4 regions of the Streptomyces roseirectus genome follow, and region 3 is predicted to be linked to each of the others. Evidence: riboswitches for the same ligand, from Rfam matches in the RefSeq annotation. Region 3 holds a riboswitch; each other region holds the start of a gene.
What was found. Region 3 has a riboswitch for cyclic di-AMP ahead of IAG44_RS34240 (C40 family peptidase). Riboswitches for the same ligand answer to the same signal wherever they lie in the genome.
Positions count from the first base shown of each region.

Region 1 (5,259 bases), 6.4 Mb from region 3:
AGAAGTCGTCATGGGCGAGAAGCCGGCCCCTCCGCGGGGCGGCAGTCGCTTGGGCAGTGGGGGCGAGGGCCGCCAGTGCGGCGCCCGCGGCAAGGGCTCCGAACGCTCTACGCGTGGTCGTCACGGCAAGATGCTCCTTCGATGTTCGGCACGCGGTGATCAACTGTCCCCGCGAGGATCCACTCACACCACTCACCGATCAAGCCCTCCCGGACATCAGGCCGATCAGCCGCTGGGCCACCTTGCGATGCCCCCGCACATTGGGATGGACGGCGTCATTGAGGTCCCCGGCCTCGGCAGACACCCACCCCGTCGTGTCCACGAACTCGATACGCGGATCGGCGAGTTCGGCGACCACCGCCGAAACGTCCGCCGCATGGGCCCCGTTGAGCGGACGCATCGCCAACACGCGGGCATGCGGGGCGGCTTGCCGCAGCCGGATCAGGTAGGCGCGATAGGCGGCCCGGAACTCCTCGCCCCCGTACGCCACGTCGTTCGCCCCTTGGTTGACGACGACGACATCGGCCCGCCGGTCCGAACTCGCCGGTGAGCCCGCGTAGTTCCACCCGTACGCGGCCCCGGCGTCGGGCACTCCCCCGTTCCCGGTCTGGATCACCCCCTGCCGCCCGAACCCGACCTGCGTGAGCCGCGCGTGCAGCGCGTCGGCGACCAGCGTCGGATAGGCGGCCGTGGCGTCGGCGCAGTCGGAGGTGGAGTTGTCGCCGCACAGGGCGTTGACGCCTTGGGTGATGGAGTCGCCGTAGAAGACGAACCGCCGCTCGGGCAACGGCCGTTGAGGGACGATCCGCCCCTTGAGCCCCGTCAGCGTCACCCCCGTCGCCAGCGGCGGCACCCAGCGGTTCGCCCGCGAGAACACGTCCTTCACCGACAGCTCGACGGTGTGCGGACCGTGCCCGCGCGCGGTGATCGCAAGGTCCGTCCGGTCGATCGCGTGCCGCTGCCGGGGCCCGCCGTCGACGGAGACGTACACCTGCGCGGGAACGGTGACCGAGCCGACGTCGAAGAGGGCGTGCACGGTGGTCCCGGTGAAGCGGAACCGCAGCCGGGAACCGGAGTTGACGGTCACGGCGGCCTCGCCGTCACGGCTCCAGTGCCCCTCGAAGGCGAGGCGCCGGTCGTCGGGGCGGACCGTTCCGGCGGCGGAGGTCCCGTACCCGAGAGCCGGGGTGGGCGCGAGGATCAGCAGGCTGCCACAGGCCGCGAGCAGAAGCCGTCTCACACCGGAATTCATGCCGGAGTTCTTGCCTGATTTCACGTCGGTATCCGATCGCCGAGGAGTTGGTGGAGATCCAGGGGATCTCCCTTACCGTGCGCAGGACTTGGGGCGGGGAAACCGTGACTCGGGAGCAGTCGCCGGAGGGGAAGTAGGTGTCGTTGCCGGTGAAGAAATCCTTCGCGGTGATGCGACACGTTGACGGCGGTGCTCGACGTGACCGCGAACTTCCCGGTGTCCGCGTCGAGCAGACCGGTTCCGGTGAAGAAGCCGTGAGGCTGGGCGGCGATCGTCCGCAGGGAGTTGACCAGTTTCGCGCGCGCCTGTTCCGCCTTGGGGGCGTGCCGGTCACCGGGGAGGTAGCCGTCGGTGCGGACCTTGCGCTGCGGGTCGACGGCGAGGAACGTCCGTTCCACGTCGGCGAGTTCGCGCAGCAGGTCACCGGTGCGCTCGTCGCCGGTGAGGTAGTGGAAGAAGCGCCGGTTGGCGGTGGCCGAGATGCGGACCTGTTTGGCGCTGTCCGCGTAGTGCCGGGTACCGAGCAGGTAGCGGTCGGCCTTCGGGGCGTCCGGGGCGATCGCGTGGGCCGTCCGCTTCACCGAGCCGTCGGGCCGGTAGGCGGTGGGCCAGGTCCGGACGGGGACGTCGGTGCCGTCGACGGTGGTCAGTCCGAGCGGCTGCTCCGGGTGGCGGGTGCCGCGCGCCCACGGCACGCCCCAGGTGGCGCCCGCGTGGGCGTCGGGGGCGCCTTCCAGCCAGCGCAGTTCGGTGCGGGCGCCGGAGGTCGCGGCGGCCGGGCGGGACCGGGCCCAGGAGACCGAGGTGGCGGCGGCCGCGACGGCGGCGCCCTTGATGACGGTGCGTCGGTGGGCGCCGGACACGGGACCTCCAGGGAAGGAGCTTGCGGGAGGGGGCGGAGATCACTGTCTCCCCGCCCTCTTCCGGCTGTCGACGCTTCCGGCCCTCCTGCCACACGACCGCAATGAAACGATCATGAACGCGCAGAATCCGACATCCGCGCGCCCCCTGAAGGCACCCGGAACGCCCCGAAGGCCGGACCCGGGGATCGGGGTCCGGCCTTCGGAGGCGTGTCAGATGAGGCGGAGTCTCAGGTGAGGCGAGGTGTCAGACGGAGACGCCGTGCGAGCGGAGGAACGCCAGCGGGTCGATGTCCGAGCCGTAGTTCGCGGTGGTCCGCATCTCGAAGTGCAGGTGCGGCCCGGTCACGTTGCCCGTGGAGCCCGAGTAGCCGATCACCTCGCCCGCGCTGACGGTCTCGCCGACCGAGACGGTGATCGACGACATGTGCGCGTACTGCGCGTAGTAGCCGTCCGCGAGCCGGATGACGACCTGGTTGCCGTACGCCCCGGCCCAGCCGGCCGAGACGACCGTCCCGGCGCCGACGGCCCGCAGGGCGGTGCCGGTCGGCACGACGAAGTCGACGCCCGTGTGATAGCCGCTGGACCACATGCTGCCCGAGACGCGGTACCCGGTCCCGACGACCGCGCCCTTGACCGGCAGCGCGAACCCGGAGGACGACACACTCCCACCGGACCCCTTCGAGGAGCCGCCCGAGGAGGAGCTGCCGGACGAAGAGCCGCGGGAAGAGGACCGCGTCGACGCCTGCGAGTCCCGCGAGCTGTCCGACTTCTGGGACGACCGCTGCGAGGACTGCGACCCCGAAGAGCCCGACGACCCGGATGAGCCGGACGAGGACTGCGAACCGCTCTCCGTGCTCCCGGAGCCGCCACGCGCCGCCTTCGCGCCGAGCGACAGCCGCAGCCCGGGATGGATCAGCGACGGGTCGGAGCCGACGGCCTCCCGGTTGTCCTCGTAGAGCCGCTGCCAGCCCCCTCGGACGTTCTGCTCCTGGGCGATCTTCGACAGGTAGTCGCCGGACCGGACGGTGTAGACGGACGTCTTGCGGGTGCCCGACGGAGTCGACGTCGCGGACGCCGCACTGGCCGGCGTAGCGGTCCGCGCGGCCGGCACGCTCCGGGCGGCCTGGTCGCCGACGGACGCGACCGACGCGGCGGCCGCGGAGGTGTTCGCGGAGGACGCCGTCTGCGCGTGCGCCCCGGTGGCCCCGATGAGCGGTATCGCGAGCGCCGCGCCACCGGTTCCGGCGGCGGCCAGCGAACGGGAGAAACGGGGCGGCTTAGGGCGGCGGTGCTTACCCCTGGCGGACATGGAATTCCTCTCCTGCGCCTGCGAGGTGAGCTGTCGGGTGCGAGCAGGAGATGCCCGGCCGCAGCGAGGTGCGGCTTTACCCCTAGCCTCTTCCGGAGACCGGAACAGGCGGTGATTCCTGTGGGTCCCCCGCTCCTGCCGTTTCCTGTGGTCGGGTGCGGCCCCGGGCGGTGGCAGGATTCGGCGTCCGCCCGGATTGCTGGTGAACGTAGGCGACGCGGACACGCGATCACAAGCAGAATCCGCCTGTGAATTCTCCGCGCGTTGACGCGCCGTGGGCTTTCCCGGTCACCCCGCGTGCGGACACAACCGGCCCGCATGCCCAATCTCCCTTGAAAAGCGCCCCTATTACGTGAACATGACGCGTGACCCAGGGCCAGGAATATGACCCTGGTCACACGTCCGATGTAGGGCTTTCCTTATCCCGGAGCGAGCCGGAATGAAATCTGCGAATACGGACAGAAAGCTCAGATGCGGCGCAGTCGGAATACTCCCGCGTCCAGGTCACCACTCAGTCCGGTCCGCAATCCGTGATGCAGCAGCACCGCACCCCGATGAATTTCGCCCGTTTCGAGGCATTCGTACGACGCCGTCGCGTCGAGCCCCCGCAGCCGCACCGCCGGCACCGGCTCCCCGTAGTGCTGCGCCTGGAGCCAGGCGAGGACGACCGTCTCGTCCCCGCGCACGTACTGCACGGCGCTCAGCCCGCCCTGCGGCGCCCTGAGCCGGTACAGGTCGCCCTGCTGGACGACGGGCCGGATCTCCTTGTAGAGCTCCACCCACTCGCGCGCCTCGGCGAGTTCCGCGTCGGTCCACTCGGAGAGGTCGCCGCCGACGCCGAGCACCCCGGCGAAGGAGCTGACGAACCGGAACTTCAGCGAGCTGACCCGGTTGTTCAGCTGGGTGTTGGGGCTGTCGGTGACCCAGGCGGCCATCACGCGCGCGGGATGGATCTGGCTGAAGCCGTGCTGGATGGCGAGCCGGTCCAGCGGGTCGGTGTTGTCGGAGGTCCACACCTGGTCCGTGCGGCTGAGGATGCCGAGGTCGATCCGGCCGCCGCCGCCCGAGCAGGACTCGAAGGCGACGCCGGGGTGCGCCGCGCGCAGCCGGTCGAGCAGGGCGTACAGCGCGCGCACGTGGTCGACCCACAGGCGCTGCGGGTAGGGGTCGCCGGGCCAGCCCGCGTCGGTGAAGCAGCGGTTGAAGTCCCACTTCACGTAGTCGATCGGGGCGCTGGACAGCAGGCCGTCCAACTGCTCCCACAGGTACTCCTGGACGTCCTCGCGCGCGAGGTTGAGCATCAGCTGGTTGCGGGACTCCGTGCGCGTGCGGCCCTCCTGGAACTGCACCCAGTCGGGGTGGGCGCGGTAGAGGTCGCTGTCCGGGTTGACCATCTCGGGCTCGACCCAGATGCCGAACTGCATGCCGAGGCCGTGCACCTGGTCCGCGAGGGGCTTGAGGCCCTGCGGGAAGCGGTCGGGGTTGGGCGCCCAGTCACCGAGGCCCGCACGGTCGCTGGTGCGCGCGCCGAACCAGCCGTCGTCGACGACGAACAGCTCGACGCCGATGTCGGCCGCCTTGCGCGCGAGGACGAGCTGCTGCTCCTCGGAGATGTCGAAGTTGGTCGCCTCCCAGGAGTTGAACAGCACCGGGCGGTCCTGCCCGGCGTCCGGGATCACGTGCTCGCGCTGGTAGGCGTGCCAGGCGCGGCTGGCGCCGCCGAAGCCGCCGGCGGACCACAGGGCCGCGAAGACGGGCGTCGTGAAGGAGTCGCCGTCGGCGAGGAGCAGGAGGCCCGACTCGTCGTGTCCGGCGCCGCCGGTGATCTGCACGCG
Region 1 covers NZ_CP060828.1:1,513,606-1,518,864, forward strand. The annotation lists gene IAG44_RS06135 (DUF6250 domain-containing protein) at 1-124, opposite strand, end outside; gene IAG44_RS06140 (GDSL-type esterase/lipase family protein) at 200-1,240, opposite strand; gene IAG44_RS06145 (exo-rhamnogalacturonan lyase family protein) at 1,273-2,115, opposite strand; gene IAG44_RS06150 (LysM peptidoglycan-binding domain-containing M23 family metallopeptidase) at 2,360-3,424, opposite strand; cyclic di-AMP (ydaO/yuaA leader) riboswitch at 3,427-3,597, opposite strand; gene IAG44_RS06155 (alpha-galactosidase) at 3,892-5,259, opposite strand, start outside.
Region 1: linked by a shared signal. The riboswitch ahead of IAG44_RS06150 (LysM peptidoglycan-binding domain-containing M23 family metallopeptidase) and the one ahead of IAG44_RS34240 (C40 family peptidase) in region 3 are both predicted to bind cyclic di-AMP.

Region 2 (5,259 bases), 5.5 Mb from region 3:
GGGACGGAAGACGGCACGAGCCGGACCGAGGCCGCGGTCCGGACAAGCCGCCTCGGAGGGGCCGTCGCGCCTGCTCCGGGGACGCTTCACGTGTGGAAAAATGGTCTAGACAACCCTGAACACCGAAGGGCAGCATCACATGGCTGAGCGCCGCGTCACCATCGGCTGGGCGGAGGGCCTTCACGCCCGCCCCGCCTCCCTCTTCGTCCGAGCCGCCACGGCCACAGGCGTCCCGGTCACAATCGCCAAGGCGGGCGGCAGCCCCGTCAACGCGGCGTCCATGCTGGCCGTCCTCGGCCTCGGCGCCCAGGGCGGCGAGGAGGTCGTGCTGACCGCCGACGCCGAGGGCGCCGACGCGGCCCTCGACCGGCTGGCCAAGCTGGTCTCCGAAGGTCTCGACGAGCTTCCCGAGACCGTCTGAACCGGCGCTCCACGCGCGCGTGAGCCGCGCCGCCCCACCGGGCGGCGCGGCTCCGCCGTTTTCCGGGAACCCGGGAATGAATTGCCCCGCGCAGGATTAGGGCCGCGTGAACACATGCGGAGGGCGTACGCCGGGGAATTCACGGCGCACCCGGGAAAAGGGCAGCGGAAATACACCTCCGCCGAATATCTCTTCTTTGTATACGGCGCCCGTGTTAATGCCGCAGGCCGGACATGTTTACGGCGTGTTGCGAAGTCCTCACACGGTCGGCGCCGGCGAAGCGCAGCCGGTGCGCGGCCGTGGAGCGCTCGGTGTGCAGCGCGGTGACCGCCCGCGCGCGCTCGGCGTCCCCGCGCGCGACGGCGTCCACGATCGCTCCGTGCTCGGTCCAGGAGTCGACAGGGCTGGCCGGCGGCTCCACGGCGTACATCCAGGCGATCTTGTGGCGCAGCTGGGTCAACGTCGAGGTCAGGGCATGGCTTCCGCACGCCTGGGCCAGCGTCTCGTGGAACCAGCCGCCCAGGGAACGTAGATCCTCGCTGTTGCCCCTCCTGGCGCGCTCCTGGCCCAGCCTGACGAGTCCGCGCAGCACCTTCAGGTGGGCCTCCGTGCGCCGCTGCGCGGCACGGGCGGCGCCCAGCGGCTCCAGCAGCAGGCGCATCTCCAGCAGGTCGGCGGCCTCCTGCTCGGTCGGCTCGGCCACGCACGCGCCCGCGTGGCGCCGTGTCACGACGAACCCCTCGGCCTCCAGCGTGCGCAGCGCCTCACGGACCGGGACGCGGCTGACGCCATACCGGCGCGCGAGAAGTTCCTCGGTGAGGCGGCTGCCACGCTCGTAGACACCCGCGACGATGTCGTCCCGGATGGCCGTGCACACCGAGTGCGCCGGAATACGCATGACCGACCTCCGCCTTAATCCCCGTGAAACGCCGCCGAACGCGCCGATCGACGTGTGTTCCGTGACTCTATTGCAATGAGCGGGAATTTCCGATGGCGAGCCGGAATCCAGGGATATTTTTTGGACAGGAGAGCGTGCGAAACGCCGAAAGCCCCGGCTGGAGGAGCCGGGGCTGGACGATCTCGCGCAGAGGTCAGACGTCGACGCCGTGCGCGCGCAGATAGGCGACCGGGTCGATGTCGGAGCCGTACTCCGCCGTCGTGCGCGCCTCGAAGTGCAGGTGCGGGCCCGTCACGTTGCCGGTCGCGCCCGAGTAGCCGATCAGTTCGCCGGGGGTGACCGTCTGGCCCACCGCCACGGAGATCGCCGACAGGTGGCCGTACTGGGTGTACGTCCCGTCGTGCATCCGGACGACGACCTGGTTGCCGTAGGCGCCGCCCCAGCCCGCCTCGACGACGGTGCCGAGGCCCACGGCGTGCACCGGGGTGCCGGTGGCGGCGTGGAAGTCGATGCCCGTGTGGCTGCCGGAGGACCACAGGGAGCCGCCGCTGCGGTAGCCGGTGGAGACGTAGGAGCCGGTGATCGGCGCGACGAACGCGTTGAGCCGGGCCCGTTCCGCCTCGCGCGCGGCGCGTGCCTCGGCCGCGCGAGCCGCCCTCGCGTCCTCGGCTGCCTGGGCGCGCAGAGCCTGCGCCTGCGCGCGTACGGCCGCCTGCTGGACGGCGTGCTGCTGCGCGTCCGCGCGGTCGGCGGCCTGCTCGGTGACGTCGAGGCGCATGGTGACCGTGTCGTCCGCGAGCGTCATGGCGTTCGCGGCCGTCGGTTCGGGGGGAGAGCCGGCCGCCAGTGCCGACGTCGTCAGCGCCGCTATGCCGGCCGCGCGGGCCGTCGTGCGCTGGATCCGGGTCGCCTTGCGGCGCTTCCCGGTGGCGCAGGTGAACGCCATGAGGTCGAGTTCGTCCTTTCCTTCCCTCTCGCCTACCGGGTTAGCTGACGGGTTCGGAGCAGGAAGGTCTCCTACGGGCGCACGCGCCCGATTCACCCCAGGGACTGTGGGTCCCCGGCTCCCCTGGCTCGCGCCGTGCGGGGACTCGGCGATCGCTGTCCGGTGCCGCGGTGTGCGGCGCACTGCCCGACGAACAGCCCGGACGACGCTAGAGGGGCACACCGCCGATTCCCAAACGCACAGCGGTTTTTGTAGCGCAGACCACAGGGCAGAGGTGCACCCTCCGGGCGAAAACGGTCATCCCCGAGGAACGTTTCCGGGCAGGGTGTCGATGTGCGAACAGGCGAACGAGGCAGGGCGGGGGGAAGGTTCGGCGCACGCGCGCGGGCCGGTACGACGGAGCCGCCGCCCGGAGATGTCTCCGGACGGCGGCCCAGGGCGCGCACGGCAGTGGTCCCACACGCGCGTGCCCGAACGGTCGCACCCGCGCGTACGCCGGCCGGCTACTCCGCCGTCACCACCTGCACCGGCCCGATCCCCAGGGCCTCGACCGGCTCGCGGATCTCCTTCGCGTCGCCGACCAGGACGGTCACCAGGCGGTCGACCGGGAAGGCGTTGACGACGGCGGCGGTGGCCTCGACGGTCCCGGTGGCGGCGAGCCTGCGGTACAGGGTCGCCTGGAAGTCGTCGGGCAGGTGCTGCTCGACCTGGTCGGCGAGGGTCCCGGCGACGGCCGCGGCGGTCTCGTACTTGAGCGGCGCCACCCCGACGAGGTTCTGGACGGCGAAGTCGCGCTCGGCGTCCGTCAGGCCCTCGGCGGCGAGCGTGCGCAGGACGGTCCACAGGTCCGCGAGGGCGGGCCCGGTGTTGGGCGTGTCCACGGAGCCGCTGATGGCGAGCATGGACGCGCCGGTGCCGTCGGGGGCGGAGCGCAGGACCTGGCCGAAGGCGCGCACGCCGTAGGTGTAGCCCTTCTCCTCGCGCAGGACGGCGTCCAGACGGGACGTCAGGGTGCCGCCGAGGCAGTACGTGCCGAGCACCTGGGCGGCCCACACGCGGTCGTGCCGGTCGGCGCCCACGCGCCCGATCAGCAGCTGCGTCTGGACGGCGCCGGGCCGGTCGACGATGACGACGCGCCCGGTGTCGTCGGCGGTGATCGGCGGGACGGGCCGGGGCTGCGCCGGGGTACCCGTCCAGGCGCCCAGGGTCTCGCCGAGCAGCGCGTCGAGGTCGACGCCGTCCAGGTCGCCGACGACGACCGCGGTGGCCGTGGCGGGGCGCACGTGCCGGTCGTAGAAGGCGCGGACGGCGGCGGCGTCGATCTTCTCGACGGTGTCCTCGGTGCCCTGGCGCGGGCGCGACATGCGCGCGGTCGCCGGGAACAGCGCCTTGGAGAGCTCCTTGGCGGCCCGCCGGGACGGGTTGGCGAGTTCGTGGGGGATCTCGTCGAGGCGGTTGCGCACCAGCCGTTCGACCTCGCCCTCGGCGAACGCGGGCGCGCGCAGGGCGTCGGCGAGCAGCCCGAGCCCCTTGGCGAGCCGGGAGGCCGGGACCTCCAGGCTGAGGCGGACGCCGGGGTGGTCGGCGTGCGCGTCGAGCGTGGCGCCCGCGCGCTCCAGCTCGGCCGCGTACTCCTCGGCGGAGTGCCGGTCGGTGCCCTCGGAGAAGGCCCGCGCCATGATCGTGGCGACACCGTCCAGGCCGGTCGGCTCGGCCTCCAGGGGCGCGTCGAGCAGGATCTCGACGGCGACGACCTGCTGGCCGGGGCGGTGGCAGCGCAGGACGGTCAGACCGTTGGCGAGGGCGGCGCGCTCGGGCGCGGGGAACGCCCACGGCTTGGCCTCGCCCGCCTGGGGCTGCGGGTGGAAGTCCATCGTGGCGAGCTCGGTCACTTGCCCGTCTCCTCGTTGTCGTCGGCAGCCTCTACGGTCGCTTCGCGCGCGGGGTCCCCGGGGACGTCGGCGTCCTCGGCGTCGTCCGGGTGCTTGGGCTCGTAGACGAGCACCGCGCGGTTGTCGGGCCGCAGGCGGGCCTTGGCGACCTCCTGGACCTCCTCCGGGGTGATCTCCAGCACACGCTGGACGGCCGTGAGGGCGAGCTGCGCGTCGCCGAACAGGACGGCGAAGCGGCACAGTTCGTCCGCGCGGCCCGCGACCGTGCCGAGCCGGTCCAGCCACTCGCGCTCCAGCTGCGCCTGCGCGCGCTCCATCTCCTCGGCGGTGGGTCCCTCGGCGGCGAACCGGGCCAGCTCCTCGTCGATGGCGGCCTCGATGACGGGCACCTCGACGTCCCCGGACGTCTTGACGTCCAGCCAGCCCAGGGAGGGCGCGCCGGCCAGCCGCAGCAGGCCGAACCCGGCGGCGACGGCCGTCCGGTCGCGCCGTACGAGGCGGTTGTAGAGGCGGGAGGACTCGCCGCCGCCCAGGACGGTGAGCGCCAGGTCGGCCGCGTCCCCCGCGCGCGTGCCGTCCTCGGGGAGCCGGTAGGCGGCCATCAGGGCGCGCGCCGGGACCTCCTCGACGACGACCTCGCGCAGTTCCTCACCGATGACGTCCGGCAGGGAGCCGTCGCGCGGTTCGGGCTTGCCGTCGTGCGCGGGGATGGAGCCGAAGTACTTCTCGACCCAGGCGAGCGTCTGCTGCGGGTCGATGTCGCCGACGACCGACAGGACGGCGTTGTTCGGCGCGTAGTACGTGCGGAAGAACGCGCGCGCGTCCTCCAGGGTCGCCGCGTCCAGGTCGGCCATCGAGCCGATGGGCGTGTGGTGGTAGGGGTGGCCGTCCGGGTAGACGAGGGCGGTCAGCTTCTCGAACGCGGTCCCGTAGGGGACGTTGTCGTAGCGCTGGCGGCGCTCGTTCTTGACGACGTCGCGCTGGTTCTCCATGGACTCGTCGTCCAGGGCGGCCAGCAGGGAGCCCATCCGGTCGGCCTCCAGCCAGAGGGCGAGCTCCAGCTGGTGCGCGGGCATGGTCTCGAAGTAGTTGGTGCGCTCGA
Region 2 covers NZ_CP060828.1:2,449,930-2,455,188, forward strand. The annotation lists gene IAG44_RS09985 (HPr family phosphocarrier protein) at 140-421, shown strand; gene IAG44_RS09990 (GntR family transcriptional regulator) at 636-1,319, opposite strand; gene IAG44_RS09995 (M23 family metallopeptidase) at 1,513-2,265, opposite strand; cyclic di-AMP (ydaO/yuaA leader) riboswitch at 2,280-2,426, opposite strand; gene IAG44_RS10000 (M16 family metallopeptidase) at 2,769-4,157, opposite strand; gene IAG44_RS10005 (M16 family metallopeptidase) at 4,154-5,259, opposite strand, start outside.
Region 2: linked by a shared signal. The riboswitch ahead of IAG44_RS09995 (M23 family metallopeptidase) and the one ahead of IAG44_RS34240 (C40 family peptidase) in region 3 are both predicted to bind cyclic di-AMP.

Region 3 (5,259 bases):
GCACCTGGAGTACCGGGACCCGGACCAGGACATCTCGCTCTACATCAACTCGCCCGGCGGCTCGTTCACGGCGATGGCGGCGATCTACGACACGATGCGCTACGTCAGCTGCGACGTGGAGACGATCTGCCTGGGCCAGGCGGGCTCGTCCGCGGCGATCCTGCTGGCCGCCGGCACCCCGGGCAAGCGGCTGATCCTGCCGGGCGCGCGTGTGGTGATCGGCCAGCCGGAGGCCGGTCAGATCCAGGGCCAGGCCAGCGATCTCGCCATCCAGGCCGAGGAGTTGACCCGTACCCGCGCGCTCCTGGAGGAGATGCTCGTCCGCCACACGGGCCGCGCCCCCGAGCGGGTGACCGAGGACATCGAGCGGGACATGGTGCTGGACGCCCCGGCGGCCGTGGAGTACGGCCTGGTCGACCGGGTCGTGCCGAGCCGCAGGTCGAGCGGGAGGTAGGGGGCGGATGCTGCCGGAACTCCCGCCGCTGCCGGCGCTGACCCGCGCGGAGGCCGACCTCGTCGACCACTACCTGGAGGTCGTCGACCTGGTGGGCCGCATCAACCCGAGCCGGGACGGCGACACCTACCGGGGCCTGAGGGCGGCCCAGGCCCTGGTGACGAAGGCGGCGGCGCTGCGTGACGCCCTGACGCTGATGCACCAGCGCGGCGAACACGAACTGCACGCCCCGACCCTGGCCCGCGCCCTGCGCGTCCTGGACGGCGAGCGCCGCACGGCCCGGGTGAACCTGCCGCCTCCCGGCACCTGAAAGCGCCCTGAACCACCCGAAAGCGCCCGAAACATCAGAGGGGGGACACCGGGAGGCGCACCGGAGGACGCACGAAGCACAGAAGCACGCACGCGTGCCGCCCCCCTCGCGCCACGCGCGTGTGCCTGCCCCCGCGCTCCCGCCGAAGGACGTACGGCCCCGTCGCGGGGTGCGTGATGACGCAGCGCCCGCCGACGGGGCGAGGGGTGTCGGAAGTGGCGTGGCCAAGACCCCCGTTCGGCGTAACGAGGTTTCCCCCGGGCGGCCCTCAGCGGTTGCGCAACCTGCGGATACGGGGTGCGGACCGGGGCATTTCCGCCCTGTTCGAGGGCTGGTCGAGTGACGGACACGTTGCCCCCGTGTGAACTGTTCACCCGAATGGCCCAGTCGTGAGTAAGGCCACAAATCCTCGGATTCGTTGGGTATTCCGGTCACGAGTGAGTCAAGATCCCTGTCTGACGACAAGCCCCCGCCACCAGAGGCGGGGCGGTCCGGGTGGACGCCGAGTCCTGCCGCCGCCCGGATGACCGAGTCGACAGGAGTGCATCGGCAGGAGTGGAGGACCCAGGCAGTACGGGTCGCCGGAACGGTCACGCCATGGCCGCACCGAGCAGCCCTTGGGGTGAAGCCGTGGTGACACGGCCGGGCCAACTTCGCCAGCCCGAATCCGACAGGTCATCCTTCACAGGCGGTTGACGAAGGGTTGCGCATGACTGCGCTCAATCGTGTCCCGTCGATGATGGTCCGAGCCGGTACGGTCTCGGCCTTCGCACTGGCCGCCGTGGGCGGCTCGGTGGTCGTACCGGGTGTCGCCTCCGGAGCCGAGGCGGCCACCGCCTCGACGAAGGCGCTCCAGGTCGCGGCGTCCAAGAAGGGCGCCCCGTACAAGTACGGCGCCGCCGGACCGAAGCGGTTCGACTGCTCGGGGCTCACGCAGTACGCGTTCAAGAAGGCGGGCAAGTCCCTGCCGCGCACGGCGTCCCAGCAGTACAACAGGACCAAGCACATCTCCGCGTCGAAGCGGCAGAAGGGGGACCTGGTCTTCTTCCACTCGGGCTCGAACGTCTACCACGTGGGCATATACGCGGGCGCGAACAAGCTGTGGCACTCGCCGAAGACCGGTGACGTCGTACGGCTGCAGAAGATCTGGACCAAGAGCGTCTGGTACGGCCGCGTGAAGTAGGTCAGGAGTCCTGCCGGGCCGGCACCGGCCAGGGGAGCGCGCAGGCGACCGTCTTGCCGCCCTCCGACGTGGGCCGGACCGTGAGCCGCCCGCCGCACTCCGCCGCCAGTGAGCGGATGATCACCATCCCCCGGCCGTTGTCCTGCTGGACAGCGGCCGGGAGGCGTTTGGGGAACCGGGGATGGCTGTCGGTGACGCCGACGCTGACCTGCTCGTCCCGGTCGAGGACGAGGTCGACGGTGAAGGTCGGGGACTGGCCGAGCGTGTGCTGGACGGCGTTGGTGGCGAGTTCGGAGACGATCAGGCGGATGGTCTCGGCGAGGTCCGCGCCGGGCGGCAGGCCCCACTCCGCGAGCGTGCCCGCGGTGAAGGTGCGGGCCGCGGCGACCGAGACGGGGTCGCTCGGCAGGGTGACGGATGCTTCCAGGTGGTCTGCCATGGCGACGTCGTCCCTTTCCCACGGGACCGACTGTCCGACACGGAGCGGATGGTTCGAGTACGGTCCCGGACTGGTGCTTCACCGTCAGACTGCCATTTCCCGGGCGTCCTGTGCGGCGATCCACCAGGATGTGCATATATCTGTCGCTCGAAGCGGTGAACTCTGCCACGGCAGAGCGGATTTGAGCGACGCTTTGGGAGTAATGGGGAGTGAGGAGAAGGCCATGCAACACGGCCCCGCGGTACGGCGCCGCAAACTGGGCGCGGAACTGCGTGCGTTACGCAACCGGGCCCGGCTGACGAGCGGCGAGGCGGCCCGCCTGGTGGGCTGGCACCAGTCGAAGGTGAGCCGGATCGAGACGGGCACCAGCAGTGCGAAACCGGCCGATGTGGCGCTGCTGCTGGACGCCTACGGGGTGCGTGACGATCGGCTGCGGGAGCTGATGCTGGTGCTCGCCGGGGTCGACGAGGGCGTCGGCCGGGACCACTGGTGGCACGCCTACCGGGGTGTACTGCCGCCCACGTACCGGGACTTCATCAGCCTGGAGTCGCAGGCGAGCGCGATGCGCACGCTGGAGACGACCGTGGTCCCGGGGCTCCTGCAGACCCCCGAGTACGCCCGCGCGGTGACCCGTTCGGCCCTGGAGGGTGTGGACGAGGAGCAGCTGGACGCGCTGGTGGAGGTGCGTCTGGCCCGGCAGGACGTGCTGCGCGGGGACCCGCCGCTGCTGCTGAGCGCCGTCCTCGACGAGGCGGTGCTGCGCCGTCAGGTGGGCGGTCCCGAGGTGATGGCGGCGCAGTTGGAACGGCTTCTGGAGGACGCGCGACTTCCCCAAGTGCGGCTGCAGGTACTGCCGTTCACCGCGGGGGCGCATATCGGCGTCACCGGGCCTTTCGTTGTCTTCTCGTTTTCGAGCGTTTCTGATCTGGATGTGGTCGTTCTCGACCACTTGACGAGTAGTCATCACCTTGAGGGGAAAGAAGACCTCCGGGCCTACTCGGAGGCTTTCACCAACCTTCAGATCCACGCCCTTTCACCCGAGGACTCGTTGGATTACATCGCCGGGATAGGTGACGGCGCGTAAGGAGGCACCCCCATGACAGCACTGCCTCGGAACGTACCTTCCGCAAGCTCGTTGCAGGTCGCTCACTGGCTGCGCAGCAGCTACAGCACCGGAGCCAACAACTGCGTGGAAACGGCCCCGTCCACGGGTCTCCTCGCGGTCCGCGACTCCAAGTCCCCCACCGGACCCGCGCTGCTCTTCACCCCGGGGAGCTGGTCGGTGTTCACCTCGGCACTCTGATCGCACCGTTCACGGTCGTGCCCGCCGACTCATGGCCGTGTCGCGTCGATCACCCGCACCGCGCGGGCCACCTCTTCCCCGGAGAGGTCCGCGCGGGCGGTCAGCCGCAGCCGTGACACACCGTCGGGCACGGACGGGGGCCGGAAACACCCCACGAAGAGACCCGCCTCCCGGCAGTCGGCGGCCCAGCGGACCGCCGACCCGGGAGAGGGCGCGCGCACGGAGACGACCGCGGCGTCCGGACGTACCGCGTCCAGACCCGCGGCCGTCAGGCGTGCGTGCAGGTCGCCCGCCACCGCGCGGGCGCGCGCCGCCCGTCCGGGCTCGGCGCGCAGCAGCCGCAGCGCCGCGAGGGCGGCACCGGCCGCCGCGGGGGCGAGCCCGGTGTCGAAGATGAACGTCCGCGCCGCGTTGACGAGATGGTCGATCACCTTCGCGGGCCCCAGCACCGCGCCGCCCTGGCTGCCCAGCGACTTCGACAGGGTGACGGTGACGACGACGTCGTCCGCGCCCGCGAGCCCCGCCGCGTGCGGGGCGCCCCGGCCGCCGTCGCCGAGCACCCCGAGCCCGTGCGCGTCGTCCACGACGAGCCCGGCGCCCGTCTCCCGGCAGGCGTACGCGAGTCGGTCCAGGGGCGCGGCGTCGCCGTCGACGGAGAAGACGGTGTCGGAGACGACGAGCGCGTCGCCGTCGTGGGCGCGCAGGGTCTTGCGGACGGCGTCGGGGTCGGCGTGGCCGACGACCTGGACGGCGCCCCGGGCGAGGCGGCAGCCGTCGATGAGGGAGGCGTGGTTGCCGGCGTCGGACAGGACGAGCGTCCCCTCGGGGGCGAGCGCGGTCACCGCCGCGAGGTTCGCCGCGTACCCGGAGGAGAACACCAGCGCGGCCTCGGCGCCGCAGAACTCGGCGAGTTCGCGCTCCAGTTCGGCGTGCAGCTCGGTCGTGCCGGTGACCAGCCGCGAGCCGGTGGCGCCGCCGCCCCACGTCCGGGCGGCCTCGGCTGCGGCCCCGGTGACCTCGGGGTGGCGGGCGAGGCCCAGGTAGTCGTTGCTCGCGAGGTCGAGCAGGGGGCTCGCGGCGGGGCGCGGACGCAGGGTGCGGACGAGTCCGGCGCGGCGGCGCCGGTCCGCGTGGTCGTCGATCCAGCCGAACGCCATGGCCCCTCCGGGGTGTGTGGATAGCCGGGGTTTGTAGGTAGCGGACAGACACTAGCGGCCCGACAAGCCGCCCACTGTGTGGCAATACCCACACGTCACGCGGGGTCTGTTGTGCGGTCTCCACCTTGGCCCCAGGCGGCCCGGCAGGGCAGGATCGGCTCTCATGGACCTGCTGACGACGCTGGTGGACAAGGGACTTCGGCGCGAGTCGCCGACCCGCGAGGAAGCGCTGGCCGTGCTGCGCACCTCCGACGACGACGTGCTGGACGTGGTGGCCGCGGCCGGGAAGGTGCGCCGGCACTGGTTCGGGCGCCGGGTGAAGCTGAACTACCTGATCAACCTCAAGTCGGGCCTGTGCCCGGAGGACTGCTCGTACTGCTCCCAGCGCCTCGGTTCGACGACCGGGATCCTCA
Region 3 covers NZ_CP060828.1:7,920,133-7,925,391, reverse strand. The annotation lists gene IAG44_RS34250 (ATP-dependent Clp protease proteolytic subunit) at 1-454, shown strand, start outside; gene IAG44_RS34245 (hypothetical protein) at 462-764, shown strand; cyclic di-AMP (ydaO/yuaA leader) riboswitch at 1,280-1,470, shown strand; gene IAG44_RS34240 (C40 family peptidase) at 1,474-1,947, shown strand; gene IAG44_RS34235 (ATP-binding protein) at 1,949-2,386, opposite strand; gene IAG44_RS34230 (helix-turn-helix domain-containing protein) at 2,610-3,470, shown strand; gene IAG44_RS34225 (DUF397 domain-containing protein) at 3,483-3,689, shown strand; gene IAG44_RS34220 (8-amino-7-oxononanoate synthase) at 3,719-4,846, opposite strand; gene bioB (biotin synthase BioB) at 5,010-5,259, shown strand, end outside.

Region 4 (5,259 bases), 4.2 Mb from region 3:
TAGGGGCTGCCGAGCTTGGAGTAGGCGTAGGAGACCGCGGCGCCCGCGCGGGAGCCCGGCGCCTGGACGGACGGCTGGAGGGGGACGCGGGCGCCCCGGGAGGCACGCTCGGCGGCGGAACCGACCGCCTGCGCACCCGCGCCGGTGACCTGCGCCCGTTCCCGCTCCGTCAGTTGGGCCAGCAGGCTGCGCGCCGAGGAGAGGCGCGCGGTGATCGTCTCCTTGTGGCGCCGGAGTTCGGCCCGGCGTGCGGACAGGGAGGCCAGCTCCACGCGGGCGGCGCCGCGCAGCCGCTCGACCTCGCCGAGCTGCTGGCGCACGCGCGAGACGGCGGCGGACTGGCGGTCCCCCGCGCGTTCGGCGAAGGCGGCACCGTCGAGGTAGCGGTCGGGATCGCCGGACAGGGCGAGCCGTACGGCGGGGTCGAGGGCGCCGTCGCGGTACTGGGCGGCGGCGAGCGCGCCCAGCGCGTCGCGCTCGGTGTTGAGCCGGGCCTCCTGGCGCGCGGCCTCGTCCCGCAGGGAGTCGAGTCGGCGCTCGGCGGAACGGGCCTTCTCCCGCGCGCCGTTGTACTGCTCGGTGGCTACCTCGGCCTCCCGGTACAGCTTGTCCACCTTCGCCTTCACCTGGGCCGCCGTCGGCGCCGGCTCGGCGTGTCCGGTCCCGTCGAAGGCCGTCGCGGTCGCCGCGCCCGCGAGGGCGAGGGTCGCCGCGGTGCGGGCGGTGTGCGCGACGGTCGCGCGCTGACGGGGCTTGCGGTGCGCTGCCACGTTGGACCTGCACGTCCTTTCCGTATGACCGCCCTGCGCGCCGGGGCCCGTCGGAGTGGGGAGAGCGGGACGGGGCGGGCGCGTCCGGCGGCGCCCCGCACAGGGGGAGCGCGGCGCCGCCGGACCTTCTCGGCGGTGGTGTCCGACTGCCGCCCCTGGCCTGGGCGGCGGTGGGGAGCCGGGCACCTGGGGCAGGACGCTAGGCCGCGACGTGACGTTTGGGTAACGCGATGTGCGGAAGTGACGTCAGAGAGTTTTCCGGTGACCGTATGTGCATACCGGTCCTGCCTTCGAGGGCGGGTCGGGTCGCCGTGTTGACCGAAGCGGGCGTTCCGGCCCGCCACGCGGGCGCGGGTGCTACGGGGGCGGCTGCCGGTACGCGCGCGGGCGCTGATTAGGCTCCGGACCCATGGACGTACTCATCCATTTCTTCGTCGGCCTGCACATCATCGGGATCGCCGCGCTGCTCGGCGGGTTCCTCACCCAGCTGAAGGCGATGGGGCAGGGCACCGCCCGCTTCGTTCCCGGCATGCTGCACGGTGCCGCGACGATGCTGGTCACCGGCGTGATCCTGGTCGGCCTCAACCAGGCCGACGACCAGCACGTCGACAACGTCAAGATCGGCGTCAAGCTGGCGCTGCTGGTCGTCATTCTCGGGCTGACGTATGTGAAAAGGGACGACGAGAAGGTCGAGAAACCCCTTTTCGGGCTCGTCGGTCTGCTGACCGTCGTCAACATCTTCATCGCGGTGCTCTGGACCTGATACCACCGACGCCCTCCTGGGGGAAAGGGCGCCTGGTGACACGTGTTCAGGCCGGGCGCACCACGCTGTGGATTTCCGAGGTGCCCGCGAAATGGATGGATTCCTCGCAGATGTACGCGCCGGGGCGCGGTGCGTGGATCATCCGGCCCTCGCCGATGTAGATGCCGACGTGGGTGATGGCGTCGTGGAAGAAGATCAGGTCACCGGGGCGGGCGTCCGGCAGGCGGATCGGGGTGCCCGCTGTGACCTGGCCGAACGTGGTGCGCGGCAGGGCGACACCGGCGGATTTCCAGGCGGTCTGGGTGAGCCCCGGGCCGTCGAAGGAGCCTGGGCCCGCAGCGCCGAGGACGACAGGTTTGCCGAGCTGTTCCCGGGCGAACGCGAGGGCCCTTTCCGCCTCGGCGGATATCGGGGCGGATTCCTTCGGCCGGTGCGTGGCTTTCGGTTGTCCGGCCGTGTGGAACGACAGGAGGGCCTGGGCTTTGCTCAGCTTTCCCTGGACGGCCGCTTTCGCGTACTTGAGGTCGCTCTCGGGGTCGGTCTCGAATTCGGTGCCGGAAGCAGAATCGAAGTCGGTGTCGAATTCGGGAGCGGCTTCCGGGATGACTTCGGGAACGATATCGGGAACGGCTTCGGGAAAGGCTTCGAGAATGCTCGACGTCATGCCCGGCGTGTAACTCGCCAGACGCTCAGGGACGTCCTCGTGCCCCCTCGGCGCGCCCGCGCGGGTCTGCGGGGCGGCGGTGAAGTCGTCGGCCGCGAAGTCGTGCGCGACGGACGGCGGGAACGCCGGAAGCGGTGGCAGGGCGGGCGGCGGCGGGAGCAGCGGCTCCTGGGCGCGGTAGCGGGCCGAGGCGTCCAGGAAGGTCTTCGCGCGCTTGGTCTCCTTCTCCTTGGCGGCGATGTCCTTCCTCGACCCCGTCTGGCTGTAGAAGGCGTCGAGTTTGCGCTCGACGTCCTCCAGGCTCGGTCTGCCGTCGTCCGTGGGCGGGGCGGCCTCGGCGGCGGGCTGGGAGAGCATCGCCATGGACGTGAGGGCGGCCGTGGCGAGAGCGGGGGTGCTGATGCCTGACGCGCGCATGCCCATCCAGCGGAGCTTGCGATGATGCGACGCCAAAGGAGGCGACTCCTTCCTTGTACCGCCTACCGGGTTAGCTGTCGGGTTCGGGCGGGGATGGTGCTGCGGAAGGTTGCCCTACGGCCTTCCCCGGCGGAGGTCGGCCGATTCACCCCAAGTCTCTCGGTGGGTCCCCGGCTCCGGCTGCCTCGCGCACGGGGGCGGGCCGGACTCGGCGGAGGCCGCGCGCCCGGCGACGTTCGCCGGTGGGGGACAGGCGGCCTTGACCAAAACGGTAGCCAACTCGTGTGGCTTCTGTGAAGGTTGGCGGGCGATATGCCCGATACGTTTTTGTGACCTCTGTCGAAGTCCCCGCAGGTCATCACGGGTTGTGATAGGGGCTATCCGGAAGGTGAGCGTGGAGATTGCCGGGGACCCGGTCCGGTTGTCAGTGGCGGCCTCTAGACTCGGAGAGCGATGAGCAGCCTCTTTGACGACAGCTTCCTGGCCGACCTCCAAGCCCCCCGCGGGCACGGCGAGGAACCCCCTCCGCCGCCGGAGGACGAGCAGACCCCGGAGGCGATTCCGGACGACCTGTTCGGCGGGAAGTTCGACCTGCCGCCGGAGCGGGACGCCCACTACCGCGACGGCGCGCCCCGCCCGGTGCTGGACCCTGCGGCGCTCGTCCACGGGCTGAACGACAACCAGAGCGCGGCGGTGGTCCACGCCGGCTCCCCCCTGCTCATCGTCGCCGGCGCCGGCTCCGGCAAGACCCGCGTCCTGACCCACCGCATCGCGTACCTGCTCGCCGCGCGGAACGTCCACCCGGGCCAGATCCTCGCGATCACCTTCACCAACAAGGCCGCCGGCGAGATGAAGGAGCGCGTCGAACAACTCGTCGGCCCGCGCGCGAACGCGATGTGGGTCATGACGTTCCACAGCGCGTGCGTGCGCATCCTGCGCCGCGAGTCCAAGAAGCTCGGCTTCACCTCGTCCTTCTCGATCTACGACGCCGCCGACTCCAAGCGCCTGATGGCCCTCGTCTGCCGCGACCTGGACCTCGACCCCAAGCGCTTCCCGCCCAAGTCCTTCAGCGCCAAGATCAGCAACCTCAAGAACGAGCTGATCGACGAGGAGGACTTCGCAGCCCGAGCGGCCGACGGATTCGAGAAGACCCTCGCCCAGGCGTACGCGCTCTACCAGTCGCGCCTGCGCGAGGCCAACGCCCTCGACTTCGACGACCTCATCATGACGACGGTCAACCTCCTGCGCGCCTTCCCGGACGTCGCCGAGCACTACCGCCGCCGCTTCCGCCACGTGATGGTCGACGAGTACCAGGACACCAACCACGCCCAGTACGCCCTCGTCCGGGAACTCGTCGGCGGCACTGGTCGTTCCGAGGACACACCGCCCGCCGAGCACGACCTCCCGCCCGCCGAACTCTGCGTCGTGGGCGACGCCGACCAGTCCATCTACGCCTTCCGGGGCGCGACGATCCGCAACATCCTCCAGTTCGAGGAGGACTACCCGAACGCGACGACGATCCTGCTGGAGCAGAACTACCGCTCCACGCAGACGATCCTCTCCGCGGCCAACGCGGTCATCGAGCGCAACGAGTCCCGCAGACCCAAGAACCTGTGGACCAACGCCGGCGCGGGCGCCCGCATCACCGGCTACGTCGCCGACACCGAGCACGACGAGGCCCAGTTCGTCGCCGACGAGATAGACCGCCTCACCGACGCGGGCGACGCCAAGGCGGGCGACGTCGCGGTCTTCTACCGCACCAACGCCCAGTCCCGTGTCTTCGAAGAGGTCTTCATCCGCGTCGGCCTGCCCTACAAGGTCGTCGGCGGCGTCCGCTTCTACGAGCGCAAGGAGGTCAGGGACGTCCTGGCCTACCTCCGCGTCCTCGCCAACCCCGAGGACTCGGTCCCCCTGCGCCGCATCCTCAACGTCCCCAAGCGGGGCATCGGCGAGCGCGCCGAGGCGATGATCGACGCCCTCTCGCAGCGCGAGAAGATCAGCTTCCCGCAGGCCCTCAGGCGCGTCGACGAGGCGTACGGCATGGCCGCCCGCTCCGCCAACGCCGTCAAGCGGTTCAACGAGCTGATGGACGACCTCCGGACGATCGTCGAGTCCGGCGCGGGCCCCGCCACCGTCCTCGAAGCCATACTCGAACGCACCGGCTACCTCGCCGAGTTGCAGAACTCCACCGACCCCCAGGACGAGACCCGCATCGAGAACCTTCAGGAACTCGCCTCCGTGGCCCTGGAGTTCGAGCAGGAGACCGGCGAGTCCGGCGAGGCGGAACAGCCGCGCGGCCTCGCCGACTTCCTGGAACGCGTCGCCCTGGTCGCCGACTCCGACCAGATCCCCGACGAGGACGAGGACGGCTCGGGCGTCATCACCCTGATGACCCTCCACACCGCCAAGGGCCTGGAGTTCCCCGTCGTCTTCCTCACCGGCATGGAGGACGGCGTCTTCCCGCACATGCGCGCCCTCGGCCAGGTCAAGGAACTGGAGGAGGAACGCCGCCTCGCCTACGTCGGCATCACCCGCGCCCGCGAACGCCTCTACCTCACCCGCTCCACCCTGCGCAGCGCCTGGGGCCAGCCCTCGTACAACCCGCCCTCCCGATTCCTGGAGGAGATCCCGGGGACCCATGTCGA
Region 4 covers NZ_CP060828.1:3,715,658-3,720,916, reverse strand. The annotation lists gene IAG44_RS15435 (C40 family peptidase) at 1-770, opposite strand, end outside; gene IAG44_RS15430 (hypothetical protein) at 1,180-1,533, shown strand; gene IAG44_RS15425 (C40 family peptidase) at 1,580-2,650, opposite strand; cyclic di-AMP (ydaO/yuaA leader) riboswitch at 2,659-2,806, opposite strand; gene pcrA (DNA helicase PcrA) at 3,068-5,259, shown strand, end outside.
Region 4: linked by a shared signal. The riboswitch ahead of IAG44_RS15425 (C40 family peptidase) and the one ahead of IAG44_RS34240 (C40 family peptidase) in region 3 are both predicted to bind cyclic di-AMP.